Regions from separate parts of the Clostridium perfringens genome, predicted to be linked through region 2. Evidence: a T-box and tRNA genes for the amino acid it is inferred to sense, from the RefSeq annotation. Region 2 holds a T-box; the other holds one or more tRNA genes.

Region 1 (10,286 bases), 810 kb from region 2:
AAAGACTTTCATGAAAGCTATATTAATATTATGCTCATAAACTATGGCTGTTACTTTAGATACAGCTCCAGGAACATCTTTATGTGAGATTATTAGTGTTGGGTATTCACCAGTAAATTCAACAACGCTACCATTTACCTCAGTGATTTTAATACTTCCACCACCTATTGATGATCCTACTATTTCATGAAAAACACCATCAATATCTTCAATTATAAATTTAACTGTATTAGGATGTGCATCTCCTAAATCAACTTCTTTAAACTCTATTTCAATATTTTTTTCTTTTGCTATTTCTAAAGAATTTCTAAGGTGTGTATCAGAAGGTTCCATTCCAAGGATACCTGCTACTAAAGCTTTATCTGTACCATGACCTTTATAAGTTTTGCCAAAAGAACCGTGTAAAAGAAAAGTAACTTTTTTCATTGGTTTACCACAGATTGCTCTAGCTACTTTTCCAAGTCTAGCAGCCCCTGCAGTATGAGAGCTAGATGGTCCAATCATAATTGGTCCAAGGATATCGAAAACACCATATGTATTCATTTTTTATCCTCCTTTGTTATATTTAATAAAATAAGATTTTTAGTGTCTAATTAAGTAATTCTTTCGTTAAATATAGTATAACATTTTTAAAAATCAAAATTGAAATTTTATCTAAATTTAATGTTAATAATTTAATTAGTTTTAGAAGTAAAAATATTTAGTAAAAAATCAATTTATTGATAAGAATAAGTATAAGGAAAAGAGTAATATTAATGAGAATTTTGACGAAGAAATATTATTAAATTAAATATTATTTAATTGAATTAAATAAAATGAACTTTAGGACTAAAAATATGTTAAAATATTCGTTTTTATTGCCTTGACCTAAGAGTTTTACTCTGTTAATATGGTATAGGACAATGAAATTTATAGCAAAAATACCTATAAATACGAACGTTGTCTACTCGGAAAAAGTTAATCAACCGTTATGGTTTATAAAAAAAGAATGTTAATGTTCTTTTTATAAGGAGGAAATAAAAAATGTCAGCATTTGTTGTATTAGGAGCTCAATGGGGAGACGAAGGAAAAGGAAAGATGACAGATTACTTAGCAGAAGAGGCAGAAGTAGTTGTTAGATTCCAAGGAGGAAATAACGCTGGACATACAGTTGAAGTTGAAGACAAACAATACAAGTTACACTTAATACCTTCAGGAATATTACATGACGAGAAATTAAACGTAATAGGAAATGGTGTTGTAGTAGATCCTAAAGCACTATTTACAGAAATAGATTATTTAGAAGGCTTAGGAGTAAAAGTAACTCCAGAGAAATTAATAGTTAGTGATAGAGCACATCTTATAATGCCATACCACATAACTTTAGATAAGTTAAAAGAAAAAGCTAGAGGAAAAAATGATATAGGAACTACTTGCAAAGGAATAGGTCCTTGTTATACAGATAAATATGAAAGATCAGGAATAAGAGTTTGTGACCTTATGCACAAAGATTCTTTTGCTGAAAAATTAAGAATAAACATCGAAATGAAAAATGGATACATCAAATTATTAGGTGGAGAAGAGTTAAACTTCGATGAAATATACAATGAATATATGGCATTTGCTGAAAGATTAAGACCATATGTTAAAGATACTTCAGTTGAAATATACAACGCTATCCAAGCTGATAAAAATGTATTATTTGAAGGAGCTCAAGGAATGCTTCTTGATATAGACTATGGAACTTATCCATATGTTACATCATCAAACACAACTTCATGTGGAGTTGCTAGTGGAGCAGGTATAGGACCAAACATGGTAACTAATGCTGTTGGTATAGCTAAAGCTTATACTACAAGAGTTGGTAAAGGACCATTCCCAACAGAGCTTGAAAATGAAACTGGTGATTGGATAAGAGAAAAAGGTCATGAGTACGGAGTAACTACAGGAAGATCAAGAAGATGTGGTTGGTTAGACCTTGTTATCTTAAAAACTACTACAAGAGTTTGTGGATTAACTTCATTAGTAGTAACTAAAATAGATACATTAGCTGGATTAGATAAAATACAAATGTGTGTTGGATATGAATTAGATGGAAAAGTTATAGATTACTTCCCAGCTAGTTTAGAAGATTTAGCTAGATGTAAACCAGTATATGAAGAGTTCGAAGGATGGGGAGAAGAAGTTGCTGATGCAAGAAGCTACGAAGAGTTACCAGAGAACGCTAAAACTTACTTAAGAAGAATAGAAGAGTTCACAGGAACTAAAGTTTCTATAGTTGGTGTTGGACCAAAGAGAAACCAAACTATAAGAGTAAGAGAAGAACTTTAATAAGTAGTAAAGAATAATTACTTTAAAATAGCTTAAGATTATTTAATCTTAAGCTATTTTTTATTTTAGGGTATAATATTTTTAAATTAATTTAGAATAAAATTATGTAATTTAAGAGGAGAATTGTATGGGATATATAATGGATTTAAGAAAAGAACTTCCTAATCCACATAGACCACTTATAATGTGTTCAGCTGGAATAATAATAATTGATAAAAAGGGAAGGGTATTATTACAAAAAAGAACTGACAATAATAAATGGGGACTTCCTGGAGGAAGTTTAGAGCTTGGCGAAAGTTTTGAGGAAGCTGCTATTAGAGAGGCATACGAAGAAGTGGGGCTTAAGGTCAAGAGTTTAAGCTTATTTAATGTTTACTCTGGTAAAGAGTGTTACAATAAATATCCTAATGGGGATGAAATTTATAACGCATCTTCTATATTTATTTCAAATGATTATGAAGGAGAAGTAGTCTTAGATGGAGAAGAAAGCGCAGATGCTTTATTTTTTAAAAAGGTAGATATTCCTTCACTAGAAGAGGTTAATCCTCCAGATAGGATTGTGATAAAAGATATAATAGAAAAATTAAATATAGAAAAGTATATATAAGTTTTATTTTAAATATTATAATTCAGAGTGAAATACTTGTATTTGAAATTTATAGGGAGTATAATTAAGGATATAACTTTTAATTTAATTAAGAGAGGTGTAGTTTATTATGATAACTAAAGACATGACAATTGGAGAAGTAATAAGAAAAATGCCAACAGCTGCTGAGGTATTAATGAGCTTTGGTATGGGATGTGTTGGATGCCCATCAGCTCAAGCTGAAACTTTAGAAGAGGCTGCAATAGTTCATGGAATAAACTTAGACGATTTAATAGAAGCTATAAATAACATAGAATATTAATTTTAAGCTCTGTTTAAAATAAGAAGTGCTTTTTTAATAGGTGCTTCTTATTTTTATACTATTTACTTTAAAAGTTAATTATTAAGTTTAAATATAAGATTAATTTAAATACATTGTTTATAAATTATATATTTAAAAAATTTTTTTGAAAAAAATAAAAATAACTATTGCTAAATAATAATAATTATTATATAATAATAACATAAGGTTGATGGGGAAATACATCAACAAAAAAACACTTAAATAAAGACTTTTAAATTATGATATAAATTGAAATTAGATAAATTGTTTGTTTTGTAGGAGGAATAAGATTATGAAAAAATTTGTTTGTACAGTATGTGGATATGTTTATGAAGGAGAAAAAGCACCAGAAAAATGTCCAGTATGTGGAGTTGGAGCTGACAAGTTCATAGAGCAAGGAGAAGACTTAGCATTTGCAGATGAGCACAGAATCGGAGTTGCTAAAGGTGTAGATGAAAGAATAATCGAAGGATTACAAGCTAACTTTGTAGGAGAATGTACAGAAGTAGGAATGTACTTAGCTATGTCAAGACAAGCTGACAGAGAAGGATTCCCAGAAGTTGCTGAAGCTTATAAAAGAATAGCTTTCGAAGAAGCAGAACACGCTGCTAAATTCGCAGAAATGTTAGGAGAAGTTGTAGAAGCTGATACAAAAGCTAACTTACAAGCAAGAGTAAATGCAGAGCATGGAGCTTGCCAAGGTAAGAAAGATTTAGCTACTTTAGCTAAACAATTAAACTTAGATGCAATCCACGACACAGTTCACGAAATGTGTAAAGATGAAGCTAGACACGGAAAAGCTTTCGCTGGATTATTAAACAGATACTTTAAATAAGAATCCATCACAAATTGTTTGTATTGATATATTTATAAAGAAAACACCACTAAAACACCTAGTTTAGTGGTGTTTTTCTAGTTTGAAAGGTATTTTTTGATTTGATATACTTCCAAATGAGGAGTGATTAAAATGGGGAAAGCTTATGAAAAAGTTTATGAAGTTACTTATGGAGAAACAGATGGAAGAAAAGACTGTAGAATAACTTCAATGATGAACTTTTTTTCAGACTGTTGCTTAAGTCAAGAAGAAAAGAATTCAATGAACTATGCAGATAATAGCAGTGAAACTACTTGGGTATTTTTTGATTATGAAATAATAGTTAATAGATATCCAAGATATAGAGAGAAAATTAAGGTAAAAACTTATGTTGAATCTATAAGAAAGTTTTATTCTAACAGAGTATTTGAGGCTTATGATATGGATGGGGCCTTAGTAGCTAGAGCTGATGTATTAGCCTTCTTAATAAACAAAAAAACTAGAAGACCAGCTAGAATAAGCGACGAAGAATATGAGATTCATGGATTAAGTAAGGAGTCTTCAAAATTATTAAGAAAAAAATTAAACTTTGAGAAATTTGATAAAGAAGATTTAGAGATGAAATTTCACATAAGATATTTAGATATAGATCTAAATATGCATGTAAGTAATATTAAGTATGTAGAGTGGATTTTAGAAACAGTACCAGTTGATATTGTTCTAAATTACAAAATGAAAAAAATAAAAATAAAATTTGAAAAAGAAATTACATATGGTCATAATGTAATTATAAAGTCAAAAATAATTAAGGGTGAAGATGAAGTAAAGGTTCTTCATAAAGTAGAAAATGAAGAGGGAGAAAGCATTACTTTAGCAGAAACTTATTGGTATTAAAATTTTTCTAGGAGAATTAATTATGAGCGAAAATAAATTTATGAAAAAATATGATGTACTATATTATGATTCAGATGTTAATAAAAACATAAGAATGGTTCCACTTATGAAAATCTTTGGTGATGTATCTGCAATCCATGAGGAAGAGTTAGCTTATGAAGGAATTAAGTATTTAAAAGATCATGAATTAAGTTGGATTATTTATAGTTATTCAATAGATATAAAAAAGCCAATACCATATAAAAGTTCAATAAATGTGGAAACTTATCTAGAAGGAATAAAGAAATTTTATGCTTGTAGAGTATATAAAGTTTATAATGAAAAAAATGAACTTGTGGCTGAAGGAAAGATTATTTTCTTATTAATAGATTTAGAAAAGCGTAGAGCTGTTAGAATACCTAAAGAGTATTGTGAGTTAATAAACATGAGTGATACTGGAGAGGTAGAGTTAAAATCAACTAAAGTTGAAAAATTAATTAGAGAAGATTTAGAATCAAATATTTCTGTAAGAAGAAGTGATATAGATTTTAATAAGCATGTTAATAACACTAAATACTTAGAATGGACTATGGAAGCTACTCCAGAGTGTATTTTAGATGAATATAGCCTTATATCAGCTAAAATAAAGTATGAGAAGGAAGTTAGACTTGGGGATGATGTAAATATTGTTTGCCAATGGGATGAGATTGAAGAAGGTTATAAGTGCCTTTACAAGATTGTAAACAATAGATTAGGTGAAGTTTCAGCTTCAATAGAAACAATTTGGAAAAAAGAGTTTTAAAAGTAATAAAACCCTCGGTATGGCTAGGAGTTTGTAGCCTAGTTATACCAAGGGTTTTGTATTATATAAAAATAAATTTTACTTAAATTAAAAGGTTATATTATCTATAGAAAATATATTACTGAAGGGTACAAGAAAGTGCAGCAGTAAATCCAGAACTCCAAGCCCATTGAAGATTAAATCCACCACAATCTCCATCTACATCTAATAATTCACCACAAAAATAAAGGTTATCTACTAACTTTGACTGAAGAGTCTCAGCATCAACTTCCTTTGTATTTATTCCACCAGTAGTTACCTGAGCTGCTTGGAATCCATTTGTTCCAATACATTTAAATTCCCAAGATTTCATAAGGTTTATTAAGGCTTTTTTCTCTTTCCAAGTAAGTTCATAACATGGTTTATGTAAATTATCTATGCCTGCTTCTCTTAATAATATAGGGATCATTTTCTTGTTAACAACACCTATAAGTGAGTTTATAACTTCTCTACAAGAAAAAATAGCAAAATGTCCTTCTAAGAAATCTTCTAACTCTTTTAATGATTTATCAGGCATCATATCAACTAAGATTTTAACCTCTTTACCTTTAAAGCATCCTAAGGAAGCTTCCCTAGATATTTGTAATATTGGAGGGCCAGATATTCCGTAGTCTGTAAAAAGAATCTCTCCAAATTCTTTTCTAATACTTTTTCCATCACATAAAACTTCAGCATAACCATTAAACTTTATTCCTGATAAAGCTTTAAGTTTATTGTGAGATAGTTTTAATTGGACTATAGCTGGATTAGGTTCAATAATAGAGTGGCCTAAACTTTTAGCAAGAGTATATCCAGAGCCATCAGAACCAGTTTTAGGAGCAGATTTTCCTCCACAAGCCATTATTAACTTTTTACACTTAATCACAGGTGAATCCTCATTTCCTGTGGATAAAGTAAATTTACCCTTAGATTTGTGGATAGATTTTACTTTGTAAGAATTATAAACAGGAATTTCACGTTCTTCTAAGGCTATTTTTAAAATATCTACAACAGAAGATGCCTGTAAAGATTGAGGATAATTTTTCCCTTTTTCAAGTTCTATTATTGGTAATCCTAGATTAAGAAAAAAGGCTTTTGTATCTTCTACAGAAAATTTATTTAAAGATTTAATAAAAAATCCATCATTTGCACTATGAAAGTTTTCAAATGGAAAACTTATTAATGAATTTGTTATATTACATCTACCGTTTCCAGTAGTAAGAATTTTTTTGCCTATTCTGTCTGTTCCTTCAACTATAGCAACATCTAATCCAAAATCCTTTGCTGTAATTGCAGCTGTCATACCAGAAGCTCCGCCTCCTATAATAACTACATCATGGTATATCATAAGTTTTAATTCTCCCTTCTAAATTTGTATATATTAATAATCAAAAATAATTTTCTAAATTTCTTATATGTTTAATCATAACATTTCTAAGTTTGAATTGTATCATATTTGACTAGTAATAGATACTTAAAGAGAAGAAATTATAAGGTTATATTATTTTCTTTAAGGAGTAATACTAAATAGTGAGGTGAATATTATGAAATTTAGAATTACCAATGAAAATATAGAGGGGTATAATACAGAGTTAAAGATTAGAAGAATGAATTATGATCAAGTAGTGGTAAATTATAAAAATAATTCAGGCATAAAAACTTTTAAAATGAATGAGGGAGAATTAGTTTCGGAAGGAGAAGTTGATGATATAATTAAAAAATACACTGATTTATTAAAAATAAAAATAAACAGAGGAACATCAGCTTTGTTTTATAAAGGTATAATAGATTCAATTGAAGAATCTATTGAGGAAGTAAAATCCTTAAAAGTTTTAAATGATTTTACTAAATCAACAAGCAAAAGAGGAATTTGGGATAAAGAGATACTTATATACCTAAACGAGAGCTATCCAATAAAAATTGAAGCAAGTGGAAGAAATTTTAGGGAAGATAGTTATAAGTTCAATATTAAGGTTCTAGAAGAAGCAGAATTCATTGAAATGTGCCATTTTAATATAGGAAAATTAAAGAATCAAATAGGTTGGAGAGAAAGGCAGTTAAATGTCTATAAAAAAATAGTTGAAAAAATAGAAAAAGAGAGTAATTTTGAGTAAAATGGCGAATTATAATTATAATTTTATTAAATAGCTATAAATGGCCTAAAATAACTAAAAAAAGTGTTGACATAACTTTAGTTTTTGGGTATTATATTCCTTGTCAGGTCGCCAAGTGCGAAAGACGAAAAACAAAATAAACAAATTTAGTTTAAAGCTAAAACTGGTCAAAAATGATGTGGTTTTAAGAGTTAATGTGGCCCCTTGGTCAAGCGGTTAAGACACCACCCTTTCACGGTGGTAACAGGGGTTCGATTCCCCTAGGGGTCACCAACATGGTCGCATAGCTCAGCTGGGAGAGCACCTGCCTTACAAGCAGGGGGTCACAGGTTCGATCCCTGTTGCGACCACCATAAAACTTTTAATGGCTCAGTAGCTCAGTTGGTTAGAGTGCCGGCCTGTCACGCCGGAGGTCGAGGGTTCGAGCCCCTTCTGAGTCGCCACATTTTTGGCCCCTTGGTCAAGCGGTTAAGACACCACCCTTTCACGGTGGTAACAGGGGTTCGATTCCCCTAGGGGTCACCATATTACGGTCGCATAGCTCAGCTGGGAGAGCACCTGCCTTACAAGCAGGGGGTCACAGGTTCGATCCCTGTTGCGACCACCATAAAACTTTTAATGGCTCAGTAGCTCAGTTGGTTAGAGTGCCGGCCTGTCACGCCGGAGGTCGAGGGTTCGAGCCCCTTCTGAGTCGCCAGTTTTGGCCCCTTGGTCAAGCGGTTAAGACACCACCCTTTCACGGTGGTAACAGGGGTTCGATTCCCCTAGGGGTCACCATATTACGGTCGCATAGCTCAGCTGGGAGAGCACCTGCCTTACAAGCAGGGGGTCACAGGTTCGATCCCTGTTGCGACCACCAAAACTTTTAATGGCTCAGTAGCTCAGTTGGTTAGAGTGCCGGCCTGTCACGCCGGAGGTCGAGGGTTCGAGCCCCTTCTGAGTCGCCACATGCTGGTGTGGCTCAATTGGCAGAGCAGCTGACTTGTAATCAGCAGGTTATCGGTTCAAGTCCGATCATCAGCTCCAAAGAACTTCAGTTAAACTGAAGTTTTTTTTTATTCTTTTAGAGAGTAATTCGCCATTTAATTTATTTATGCAAAAAAGTACACCTTATCTTTTAAGTAAGATAAGGTGTATTTTTTCTTTTTTGAAGATTTTTCTTTATTCTTATGTCATCTCCGTAAGTTTTAAATAGAAGAAAGTTTCCTAGCAATCTAGAAGTTATTCTTTCTGCATAAGCTTGCTTCAATTCAGGAAGATTTAAATTTGTAGATATAATCATCTTTTTATTTAATAATATTTTTTTGTTTAGAAGGGTAAATAACTCAGTTGTAGAGAAATCAGTTATTTGTTCTGCACCTAAGTCATCTATAACAAGTAAGTCACAATTTATAAGCAAATCTTCTAATTCATGATCATTATTAAATCGTATTTCTCTAAGATTTCTAATAAGTTCATCAGATGTTCTATAAACGACAAGAAATCCATTATCTAATAATTCTTTAGCTATGCAATAAGTTAAAAATGTTTTTCCAGTTCCAGGACTACCATAGAAAAGTATATTTTCATTATGCTTATCAAATTTAGGGATATATCCATTAACCATCTTATCAATGATTATTTGCATATTTTCTCTTGGAGAATACTTTTCATTACCATTGTTTAAAGGAGAAAAAACATTTATATCAAATTTTGAAAAATTATTTAGTTTTAAAGCATCAGCCATGTGAGAATTCTCATAGTATATGTCTACAAGTTTTTTCTTATAACAAATACATTTTTTAGTACCTATATATCCTGTATCTTTGCAAGATTGACAGGTATAATGCATATCTAAATAATCTTTTGGATATCCACTCATAGCAAGTAGTTGATCTTTCTCATCTCTAAGATTTTCAATTTCTTTTTTTAATTTTTCAAAACTTTCTTTTTCATGTTTTCTTAAAGCAAGCATTGAAAGTTTTAAAGAAAGCTTATTTATTTCTCTTTCATACTCAAAAACTTGAGGTAGCTTTTCTTTTAACTCTTTTTGTCTATTAGCTAGATTTGATTTTTCTTTTTGACGGATTTTTTCATACATATCCATCAATTGACTTTTATAACCTTTAATCATTCAATATCCCATCCTAACAATTGTTTTTCTAAGGAATCATAGTCATAATCTCTTTGGGTAAAGTTTGCTTCTCTAGCTGGTTTCTTTTGAATTGGAGCTGAATTATTTTTGTTAAATGGTTTTTTAATACTAGATGTCTTTTTAATATCTTTTTTTGCCACATCATCAAGCGTTTTTATACCATCTTTAAACCATTTACCTAAGATACCATCTATATATTTAAAATCAGCTCTGTTTAAACGTTCAAAGCATATATCGCAAGCCTTAAGTATTAACTCAACAGAGAAGTTATAAGTTAAAAGCCACTTTTCCA
Region 2 (10,286 bases):
AAATATATTTTAGATGGTGGCGGTTCTGAAGAAGATTTACTTCCTTCACCTGGAACTTATAATCTTAATGGTTATCAAGCCTTATCTTATGCTAGAATTAGAAAAGTTGGTAATGGTGAATATGAAAGAACTGAAAGACAGAGAGCTGTTCTTCAAATCGCTTTAGAAAAAGTTAAAGATATGTCAACAGTTAAACTTGTTTCCCTGCTTAATGAATTATTCCCATATGTAAAAACTAATATTTCCTTAGGAAATGCTATGGATTATGGATTTACAGCTTTAAATGTAGGTAAAAAGTGTAACTTTGAAATAGAACAATTTAGAGTTCCTCTAGATAGTATTTCAAAAGGTGGAATCATTAATAATAAGGGTTGGGTCTTTGTTATTGATAAGGTAGAAACATCAAAGGCTCTTCAAGAGTTCATATTTAATGACAATAAAAATTATGAGCCTGATACTAGTAATTTTGACTCTATAATAGAACAATACTTTAATGACTATGATATTAAAGATGATACTACTCACCCAGATTATGAATATGTACCTAGTATAAATACTAATGGAAATTTTGAAAAACCTAAAAATAATTCTGGCAATAGTAGTAATAATAATTCTAATAATAAAGTAGAAAAACCTTCTAACCAAGGAAATAGTGTAAATTCTTCTAATAAACCAAGTAATGGAAGCACTTCTACTGGTAATAATTCTACAGAAAAACCTAATACTTCAGAAAAACCAAGTATTCCTCAAGAAACTCCAACAGAAAAACCGTCTGAAAATAATGGTTCTAGTGGAAATGGAGAATCCTCTAACACGCAATCTAATAATGGAAATACTTCTTCTGAAAATAGTAATAATCAAAATAATACTGAAGGAAATTAATAAAGAGCTATATAGAACTAATAACTTAGATTCTATATAGCTTCTTCTTTGTTATTATAAATATAATATTACAGAGAAAAAGTGACTTATGCTTCCTCCCATTACAAATAAATGCCAGATAGCATGATTGTATGGCATTCTATCTAAAACAAAAAATATACATCCTAAGGTATAAAACAATCCACCTATAAGAAGCCAAAAGACGGCCATATGAGGTACTCTTTGCCATACATCCTTAACTACAAAGATAACTGACCACCCCATAAAAATATATAATAGGGTTGATAGATTCTCAAACTTATTTATACAGATAAATTTAAATACTATTCCTAATATGGTCATTACCCAAATCATAATAAATATTGCCATAGCTTTTTTATTATCTCTTAAACATACTAATACATAGGGTGTATAAGTTCCTGCTATTAAAAGATAAATAGATGAATGGTCAATTATCCTTAAAAACCTCTTTACTTTTTTATTAGGAATACTATGATATAATGTTGATCCTAAATAAAGTAAAAATAAAGTTATTCCAAATATAGTGAAACTTATTATCTTATAAAAATCTCTACTTAAAGATGAGAAAACTATAAGTAAAACAGCTCCCACTATGGCTAATACCACTCCAATTCCGTGGGTTATGGCATTAGCAAATTCCTCTTCTCTAGTATAAAAATTTAATTCTTCACTCACAATTACCGTCCCCCTTCCTTTCTCATGTTATTATATGCATATTTTAAATTTATATTTGTAATTATACTATTTATGATTTATGATTAAACATGTTTAGAAAAATTATTTGAAAGGTGGTTTTTAATATGAATCATTCAGCTGAATATTTTATAAAATCATTAAATATGACAGCACATCCTGAAGGTGGATATTTTAAAGAATCCTTTATTTCACCTAGCAAACTTGCTCCAAATACTTTACATATAAATGAAGAGCGTTTACTTTGGACTAGCATATATTTCTTATTAAGAACTGGAGAAGTTTCAAATTTTCATAGATTAAAATCTGATGAAATGTGGTATTTCCACGCTGGAGAATCCTTAACAATTTATATGATAAGCCCTGATGGTGAACTTATAGAAAAACAACTAGGATTAAACATAGAAAAAGGAGAAACTCCTCAAGTTTTAGTTCCTAAGGATTATATATTTGGTTCTGCTATGAATAATGAAGGCTTCTCCCTAGTTGGTTGTATGGTAGCACCTGGCTTTGATTTTAAAGACTTTGAACTATTTGAAAGAGAAGATTTGCTTGAAAAATATCCAAACTACAGAGAAGTAATAGAAAAATTAACTAGATAAAAAACTTTTATAAAAATAAAAAACTTACAAATTTACTTAAAGAGTTACCCTATTTCTTTAAGAATTATTTGTAAGTTTTTTATTAGCTTTTAATTTGATGTATTTTATTAATTAAATTTCACAATATGTTTTTTTTGATATTTCATCATAGTACTGAGCTTGTTTTTCTTTGCTAAATATTACTTCTAACACATCTCCAGCCTGAATTTTAACCTCTCCATTTGGTATTATTTCCTCTGCTCCTCTAAAGATAGTTATTATTAAACTATCCTCAGGCCATTTCACATCTTTTATAAGTTTTCCATCTAATTCAGAACCAATCTTTACTTCAAAATCAAAAATTTCTTTTTTCTTTACGCCAGTATTAAACTTAATATTCATTCTTTCTAATAATTTCTCTAATAAACTTTCATAAATAGGCTTATTATTAAGCATATCAGAAACTAAATATGCCACAGTAACTGTTATAGCAACTGGTAATAAGTGTTTAAAAGTTCCTGTCATCTCAGTTATAAGCATTAATCCAGTAATAGGAGCCTTAACTATTGATGCAAATTGTGCTGCCATAGCTAGCACTATAAAGTTGACTATTAAGGAATCACTTATTCCTAAATATTTATTTAAAAGTAATCCAAATATTGCTCCTACTAAAGCACCTATGGCTAACAAAGGAAAGAATATTCCTCCTGGCACTCCTGATGAATAACTAAAGAATGTAAATATAAATTTTATTACTAAAATTACTATTAAAAGTTTTATTGCAATATTATTTCCTATTACACTTTCAATTAAAGAGTCTCCCCCATCAATTGCTTCTGGAATTGTTAATGCTAAAATTCCAACCATAGCAAAAGGTATTATTGTTTTAAATTGAATAGGAATTTTTTTTAAAGTCTTCACATAAAAATCCTGTGTTTTTAAAAGTCCTTTATTAAAAATCCATCCTGTTACTCCTAATATGGCTCCTAATATTAGTAATGTCCAATAATATTGTATTGGCAATGAATTTGTAGGTGGTATTTTTATGCAAAAATCATTTCCTAAAATAAGATTATCCACAAAAACTCCTGTAAGAGAAGCTGAAAGTGCAGCTAACATAACTGGCAAAGAAAAACTTCTATGTACTTCTTCAAGAGCAAATATAGCTCCTGATAAAGGGGCATTAAATATTACAGCAAGACCTGAACTTGCTCCCCCTGTTATTAATAATCTCTTTTCAAAGTCACTTCTTTTAAATATTTTAGCAAAGCCTTCTCCTATTGAAGCTCCAATTTGAACTGAAGGCCCCTCTTTACCTAATGAAAGACCAGATGCCATACATATTATTCCACCAATAAACTTATCTCTAAATACTCTTAGCCAGTTTACGCTTATTTTTCCACTTAACTCCCCTTCAACCTGTGGAATACCACTTCCACCTATCATAGGATTCTTTTTAACTATAAGGCCAACTATAAACCCTAAAAATATAAGAACTAAAAATAAAGGAATTATAAGCTTTGGATTTTCTCTTGTATATGAATATACCTTATTAAAGCCTTCCATTCCAAATCCTATTATGGTCTTATAAATCATTATTACAATTCCAACAATTATGCCCACTAATATTCCTTGTACTATTATTTTAAACTCTAAATTATTTAATCCACTTATCTCTTTATCCTTATCCATATTAATCACATCCATAATATTTTATGAATAAATTATATACCTTTTGTTAACAATAGTTCAAATTTTAAATTCCTCATTTATCCAGTTAAATACAATTTATCTACTTAAGTCTAATACTTTATACTTCTTAAGGATGTATTCTCATTATTTCTTATGGCCTTTCTCATATCTCCAACCATGTATAAAGAACCACAAATTAATAATAAATCATCCTCATTAGTAAGAGAATATGCCTTATTATAGGCCTCTTTATAGTCCTTAAATTTAAAAACTTCTTTTACATATTTTTTAACTTTAATATATAAATCTTCAATATCCTCTGCTCTATCACTATGAGGTTCAACTATAACTACCTTATCTACACCTCTAGTTATTTCTTCTACCATTTCATCTACTTGTTTATCACCTAGAACCCCTAATATTAATGTTATATTTTTAAAATTAAAATATTTATCTATACTATTTCTCAAATTTCTTATTCCATCAATATTGTGAGCTCCATCTATAACAACTAAGGGATTTTCATTTAATACTTCCATTCTTCCAATCCATCTTACTTTTTTAAACCCTTGCTTAATAGATTCATTGCATATGTTTACTCCATTATTTCTCAATTTAATTAAGGTTTTTAATGCCACTAAGAAATTCTTTACTTGATGATCTCCAAGTAAACCTAAATCTATTTTTAAAATTTCATCTTCTAGTGAAACTTCTATTTTCTGAACATGTTTTTCTTTATCTATAATTATATTTCTTATGTCTTCAGTATTAACAACCTCTAAATTACAACCTAATTCATTACATCTCTCTTTTATTACTTCTAAAGCCTTTTCTTCTTGTGGATAAGATATTACAGGTACACCACTCTTTATTATTCCACACTTTTCCTTTGCAATTTCCTCTATGGTATTTCCTAAAATATTCATATGATCTAGGCTTATTGAGGTAAGTACAACTACCTCAGGAAGGACCACATTAGTTGCATCTAATCTTCCCCCTAAACCAACTTCTAAAACAGCATAATCAACTTTCTTTTTAGAAAAATAATAAAACATTAAAGCAGTTATTATTTCAAACTGAGTTGGACTTTCATAGCCAAGCTCCATAACTTTATCTATAGCCTTTTTAACATCTCCCATAAGAACTGCTAAATCATCTTTATCTATATTCTCCCCATTAATCTGTATTCTCTCTTCAAATTCTTCTAAATAAGGAGAGGTATACATTCCAACCTTAAAGCCAGCTTCCTTTAAAACTGAACTTATCATAGCAGTAGTTGATCCCTTTCCATTTGTTCCCCCAATATGTATAAACTTAGTATCCTTATGAGGATTCCCTAAAAACTCCAAAACCTTTTCTATTCTATCTAATCCTAAATTCATTCCAAACCTTGATGCAGTAACAATATACTCCATAGCTTCATCATAATTCATCATTCCTATAGCCCTCCTTAAAATATATAAAGAAAGTGTATCACAAAGTGCTTAAATAATAAAACTTATAAATAGTATGAAGAGAATATCTGTGTAAGCTTTAGAATTTAAGCAATCATGGAGAGAACTTTGCGTTAAGAAGATTGAATGTCCGACGCGGAGCTAGTTTTCAATCTTTAGGAAAGTTCTCGGAATGACTGCTATAAATTCTTAGCGAAACACAGTAATTCTCGGAATATATTTATAAGTTTATTTAGCACTTTAGATACACTAAAGTTTTCTTGTTATATTATTGTAAAGCTTCTATTCTTTCTAGAACAGCCTCTAACATTTCTTTGTATTTAACACCTTTTGCTCTTTCTTCATTAACAACAGCCTCTGGTGCTTTGCTTACGAATCTTTCATTAGAAAGTTTCTTCTCAACTCTTAAGATTTCTCCTTCAAGTTTAGTTTTCTCTTTATTTAATCTTTCTAACTCTTTTTCTCTATCAACTAAGTCAAGTAATGGTAAGAATAATTCTCCACCCTTAACAACTACTGATACTAAGTTATTATCTAAGTTATCCTTATTATCTAAGAAAGTAACTTCTGATGCAGATGCAAGCTTTTCTAAGTAAGCTCCACCATTTATAAATGCATCTTTAGCCTCTTCTGAAGCGTAAGCCATAACCTTAGCTTTTCTTGAAGGTGGTACATTCATTTCAGCTCTTAAGTTTCTTAATGATCTTATAGCTTCCATTATGAATGTCATGTCCTTCTCAGCTTTTTCGTTATTTAAAGCTTCATCATATGTTGGCCAAGTAGCTATTGTAATTGACTCAGTTTCTGTGCTTAAGTGAGTATATATTTCCTCAGTTATGAAAGGCATTACTGGGTGTAATAATTTTAATCCTGTATTTAATACAGTGTAAAGTACGTTAAATACTACTCCCTTAGCTTTTTCATCATCACCATATAATACTGGTTTAACTAATTCTATATAGTAATCACAGAACTCTGTCCATAAGAAATCATGTACTTTTTGAAGAGCTATTCCTAACTCATATTTTTCCATGTTTTCTGTAACTTCTTTGATTAATGAGTTCATTCTTGATAATATCCACTTATCTGCTAAGCTATACTCTTTGCAGTCTTTATATTTATCCATAAGCTCTCTATCTAAGTTCATCATAACGAATCTTGAAGCATTCCAAATCTTATTAGCAAAGTTTCTTGCAGCTTCAACTCTTTCAGGAATGTATCTTATATCATTTCCTGGAGCATTTCCTGTTACTAACATGAATCTTAATGCATCAGCACCATATTCATCTATAACTTCTAATGGATCAACACCATTTCCTAAAGATTTACTCATTTTTCTTCCTTGAGCATCTCTTATGATACCGTGAATTAATACTGTATCAAATGGAGTTTCTCCCATGTTGTGGATACCTGAGAATATCATTCTAGCAACCCAGAAGAATATTATATCGTATCCTGTAACTAATGTTGATGTTGGATAGAAGAACTCTAAATCGTCAGTTCTATCAGGCCATCCTAAAGTTGAGAAAGGCCATAAAGCTGAACTAAACCAAGTATCTAGAACGTCTTTATCTTGTTCTATGTTCTCTGATCCACACTTACAGCACTTAGTTGGATCCTCTAATTCAACCATGATTTCTCCACAATCTTTACAGTAGAATACTGGTATTCTGTGTCCCCACCATAATTGTCTTGAAATACACCAATCTTGAATGTTTTCCATCCAGTTGAAGTAAGTCTTTTCAAATCTTTCAGGAACGAATTTAGTTCCTTTGTTTCTAACAACCTCTATAGCAGGATCTGCTAATGATTGCATTTTTACATACCATTGTTTTGATATGATTGGCTCTACAACTGTACCACATCTATCGTGAGTACCAACATTGTGAGTATGAGGTTTTATTTTAACTAATAATCCTAACTCTTCTAAGTCAGCAACCATTTGTTTTCTAGCCTCATATCTATCTAAGCCTTTATATTTTCCACCTAAGTGATTTATTACACCGCTATCATCCATAACTCTTATTTGTGGTAAGTTATGCCTCTTACCAACTTCAAAGTCATTAGGATCGTGAGCTGGAGTTATTTTAACTGCTCCTGTTCCAAATTCTACGTCAACATAGTCATCAGCGATTACAGGTATTTCTCTATCAGTTAAAGGTAATTTTAACATTTTACCTACTAAGTGAGCATATCTTTCATCACTTGGGTTAACTGCTACAGCACTATCTCCAAGTAAAGTTTCAGGTCTAGTTGTAGCTATTTCTAAGAATTCATCTGAACCAACTACTGGGTATTTAATGTGCCAGAAGTTTCCCTCTTTTTCTTCATACTCTATCTCAGCATCTGATAAAGCAGTTTGACATTTAGGACACCAGTTAGTTATTCTGTTTCCTTGGTATATTAAACCTTCTTTATATAATTTAACGAATACGTGTCTTACTGCCTTACTTAAGTTTTCATCCATTGTGAAAGCTTCTCTTGTAAAGTCAGCTGAGCATCCCATTTTCTTAAGTTGCTCTCTTATTCTTTCTCTATATTCATCTGTCCATTCCCAAACTTTTTCTAAGAAAGCTTCTCTTCCCATTTCTTTCTTATAAAGACCTTCTTTTAAAAGTTCATTTTCAACTTTAACCTCAGTTGCTATACTAGCATGGTCCTGTCCTGGTAACCATAAAGTACAATATCCTTGCATTCTCTTAAATCTTATAAGCATATCTTGAAGTGTGTTATCAAGTGCATGACCTAAGTGTAATTTACCAGTTATATTTGGTGGTGGCATTATTATAGTGTAAGGTTTTTTACTCTTATCTATTACAGGAGTAAAATACTTCTTTTCTTGCCAATTGCTATAAAGTCTTTCTTCAAACTCTTTAGGATTATACGTTGTAGAAATATTCTTATTATCCATTAGACTTACCTCCTTAAAACTTAAACACAATTTTATGTATTTATATAAAACATTCCAAAAACTATCTTGAAATGCCTTTTAACAATTTTTTTATTTATGGTGTATTTTAAATGAATATTTATTTTAGCTAACCATTTATATTTGTATTAGGGTTCTCTCTAAAAACAAAGAATGATTTAAAACTAAATTTATTTAAAAGTAATTTTAGGCAATAAAAAAAGCCCTCATCCATAAAAGGACGAAAACTCGCGGTACCACCTTTTTTCCCTCACAAAAAGGGCTCTCTAAAACTAACGACTGAAATTGCCGTCTTTGATTACTTTAATAATTTCACCAAAGAAACTCAAAAGCTACCTTCAAGATATCAAACTTAGAAATCTTACACCCAAGGATTTCCTCTCTTAAAGTTCTTCCTATCTTTACTCCTCTTTATCACTGTTTGTATCATCATTTAAATTATAGATATATCTTATACCATTATTTTAACCTATGTCAAGTAACTCTAATCAAATATGATATAAATTTATAATATTTTTAGTCTTTAAATATGATTCTATAATTTATGAATTAATCAAATTATATAATATTCTCAACCTATGAATATAATCCCAAAATAAGTTAATAATTAAAATAGATATTATTTAGGAGGTCAAAAATGAGTAACTTTTCTAAAGGTAATGAATTATACAATACTAGAAATTATTCTGATGCTATAAATTACTATAAAAAGGCTTTAGATAACGATGAGTGTAAATGCCACAGTTACTATAATGCTGGCGTTTGCTACATAAAACTAAAGCAATATGAAAAAGCTATTGAAATGATAACTAAAGCTTTAGAGCTATACCAAGACTCAAAATATTTTTTCAACTTAGCCTATTGTTATTCAATGATAAATAATAATTCTAAGGCTTTGAGATATTTTAACTTAGCTTGGGCATTAGATAATGCAGATATTGATTGTGAAAAAGCTATAAGTTTAATTTTATCAAAAATCTCAAAATAAATCATAATACATATAGCCCTACTTAACTCTCAATACCTATTCTAATTTATAATTAAAATTACATAAGCAAAATTTCATTAAAAGAAATATAGAAAAATCTAATTCTCCCTAAAACCAAAATAAAACTTACAAATAGTATTAGAAGAAATTTTATTTTCTCCAAAATATATTTGTAAGTTTTATTGTATTTCATATAACTTATTATCTTACCATTCACCAACTATTTTTCCATCTCTGTGTGATTCACTATTTTTTTTGCTATCAAAATAGTTTCCAGCTTTACCAAAGGTAGGATCAACAGTTATCCATTGATTTTTTTCTGGTAAATAAACCTCATTCCAAGAATGTGGTCCCCATTCCTTTCCATTGAATCCTTCTCCAGTTACAATTCTAACTTTAAGCCCCGCTTCTCTAGCCATAGCAACATAAAGACAGGAATAATCAAAGCATATTCCTTTTCTAGTTTCAAAGGCTTCAATAGCTCCAGACTTATACTCAGAAGTTTTCTCACTTATATTTTCAGCCTTATTATCATCATAATTAATATTTTCACTTATCCAAGTATATATTCTTTTAGCTTTTTCTCTACTACTTTTTACATTTTTAGTAAGTTCCTTAGCTTTTTTATTAATAGCTTCATTTGATTTTATACCTTGTTCTAAAGTTACACCATTATAAAGATTTATAACATTTTTATTACTTTCAACCACATTTTCACTCTTCGGCTCTTTATTGCTTTCAACTGCAGAATCTATGTTTTTACTAATAACATCTTTATATTCATCATGAAAAGCTTCATATTCTTTATTTAAAGCAGCATAGTACTTATTACTATTTATAACCTCATAAGCCTTTGAAGCTAAAGTCATGCCTTCCATTTTCTCTCCTAAGAAACCATTGCTTCCTAGAATAACTATGACTAAAGCAATTACTGCCATATAAAAAAGAGACTTTGGTATATTTATTATTAAAGCTGCAACTTTACCAAATCCCTTGCCCCTTCTAGACTCTGCTTTTTTTAACCATCTGAGTATTGGATTTATAAT

The links. The T-box of region 2 lies ahead of I6G60_RS05745 (valine--tRNA ligase). A T-box ahead of a tRNA ligase gene usually reads a tRNA of that ligase, here a tRNA-Val.
Region 1: it has a tRNA-Val gene. The T-box ahead of I6G60_RS05745 (valine--tRNA ligase) is inferred to sense a tRNA for this amino acid. The anticodon was not compared.

The regions. Positions count from the first base shown of each region.
Region 1 covers NZ_CP065681.1:353,870-364,155, forward strand. Annotated here, with positions in the region: gene sdaAB (L-serine ammonia-lyase, iron-sulfur-dependent subunit beta) at 1-543, opposite strand, end outside; gene I6G60_RS01830 (adenylosuccinate synthase) at 1,024-2,310, shown strand; gene I6G60_RS01835 (NUDIX hydrolase) at 2,438-2,917, shown strand; gene I6G60_RS01840 (DUF1858 domain-containing protein) at 3,027-3,218, shown strand; gene I6G60_RS01845 (NADH peroxidase) at 3,532-4,074, shown strand; gene I6G60_RS01850 (acyl-[acyl-carrier-protein] thioesterase) at 4,207-4,947, shown strand; gene I6G60_RS01855 (acyl-ACP thioesterase domain-containing protein) at 4,970-5,728, shown strand; gene I6G60_RS01860 (BaiN/RdsA family NAD(P)/FAD-dependent oxidoreductase) at 5,847-7,094, opposite strand; gene I6G60_RS01865 (hypothetical protein) at 7,291-7,860, shown strand; tRNA gene I6G60_RS01870 (tRNA-Glu) at 8,059-8,133, shown strand; tRNA gene I6G60_RS01875 (tRNA-Val) at 8,138-8,213, shown strand; tRNA gene I6G60_RS01880 (tRNA-Asp) at 8,227-8,303, shown strand; tRNA gene I6G60_RS01885 (tRNA-Glu) at 8,311-8,385, shown strand; tRNA gene I6G60_RS01890 (tRNA-Val) at 8,392-8,467, shown strand; tRNA gene I6G60_RS01895 (tRNA-Asp) at 8,481-8,557, shown strand; tRNA gene I6G60_RS01900 (tRNA-Glu) at 8,563-8,637, shown strand; tRNA gene I6G60_RS01905 (tRNA-Val) at 8,644-8,719, shown strand; tRNA gene I6G60_RS01910 (tRNA-Asp) at 8,731-8,807, shown strand; tRNA gene I6G60_RS01915 (tRNA-Thr) at 8,811-8,886, shown strand; gene I6G60_RS01920 (ATP-binding protein) at 8,978-9,973, opposite strand; gene I6G60_RS01925 (DnaD domain protein) at 9,970-10,286, opposite strand, start outside.
Region 2 covers NZ_CP065681.1:1,163,534-1,173,819, reverse strand. Annotated here, with positions in the region: gene I6G60_RS05770 (LCP family protein) at 1-882, shown strand, start outside; gene trhA (PAQR family membrane homeostasis protein TrhA) at 937-1,578, opposite strand; gene I6G60_RS05760 (cupin domain-containing protein) at 1,704-2,198, shown strand; gene I6G60_RS05755 (ClC family H(+)/Cl(-) exchange transporter) at 2,310-3,869, opposite strand; gene I6G60_RS05750 (bifunctional folylpolyglutamate synthase/dihydrofolate synthase) at 3,980-5,302, opposite strand; gene I6G60_RS05745 (valine--tRNA ligase) at 5,592-8,234, opposite strand; T-box leader at 8,466-8,679, opposite strand; gene I6G60_RS05740 (tetratricopeptide repeat protein) at 8,890-9,240, shown strand; gene I6G60_RS05735 (transglutaminase-like domain-containing protein) at 9,447-10,286, opposite strand, start outside.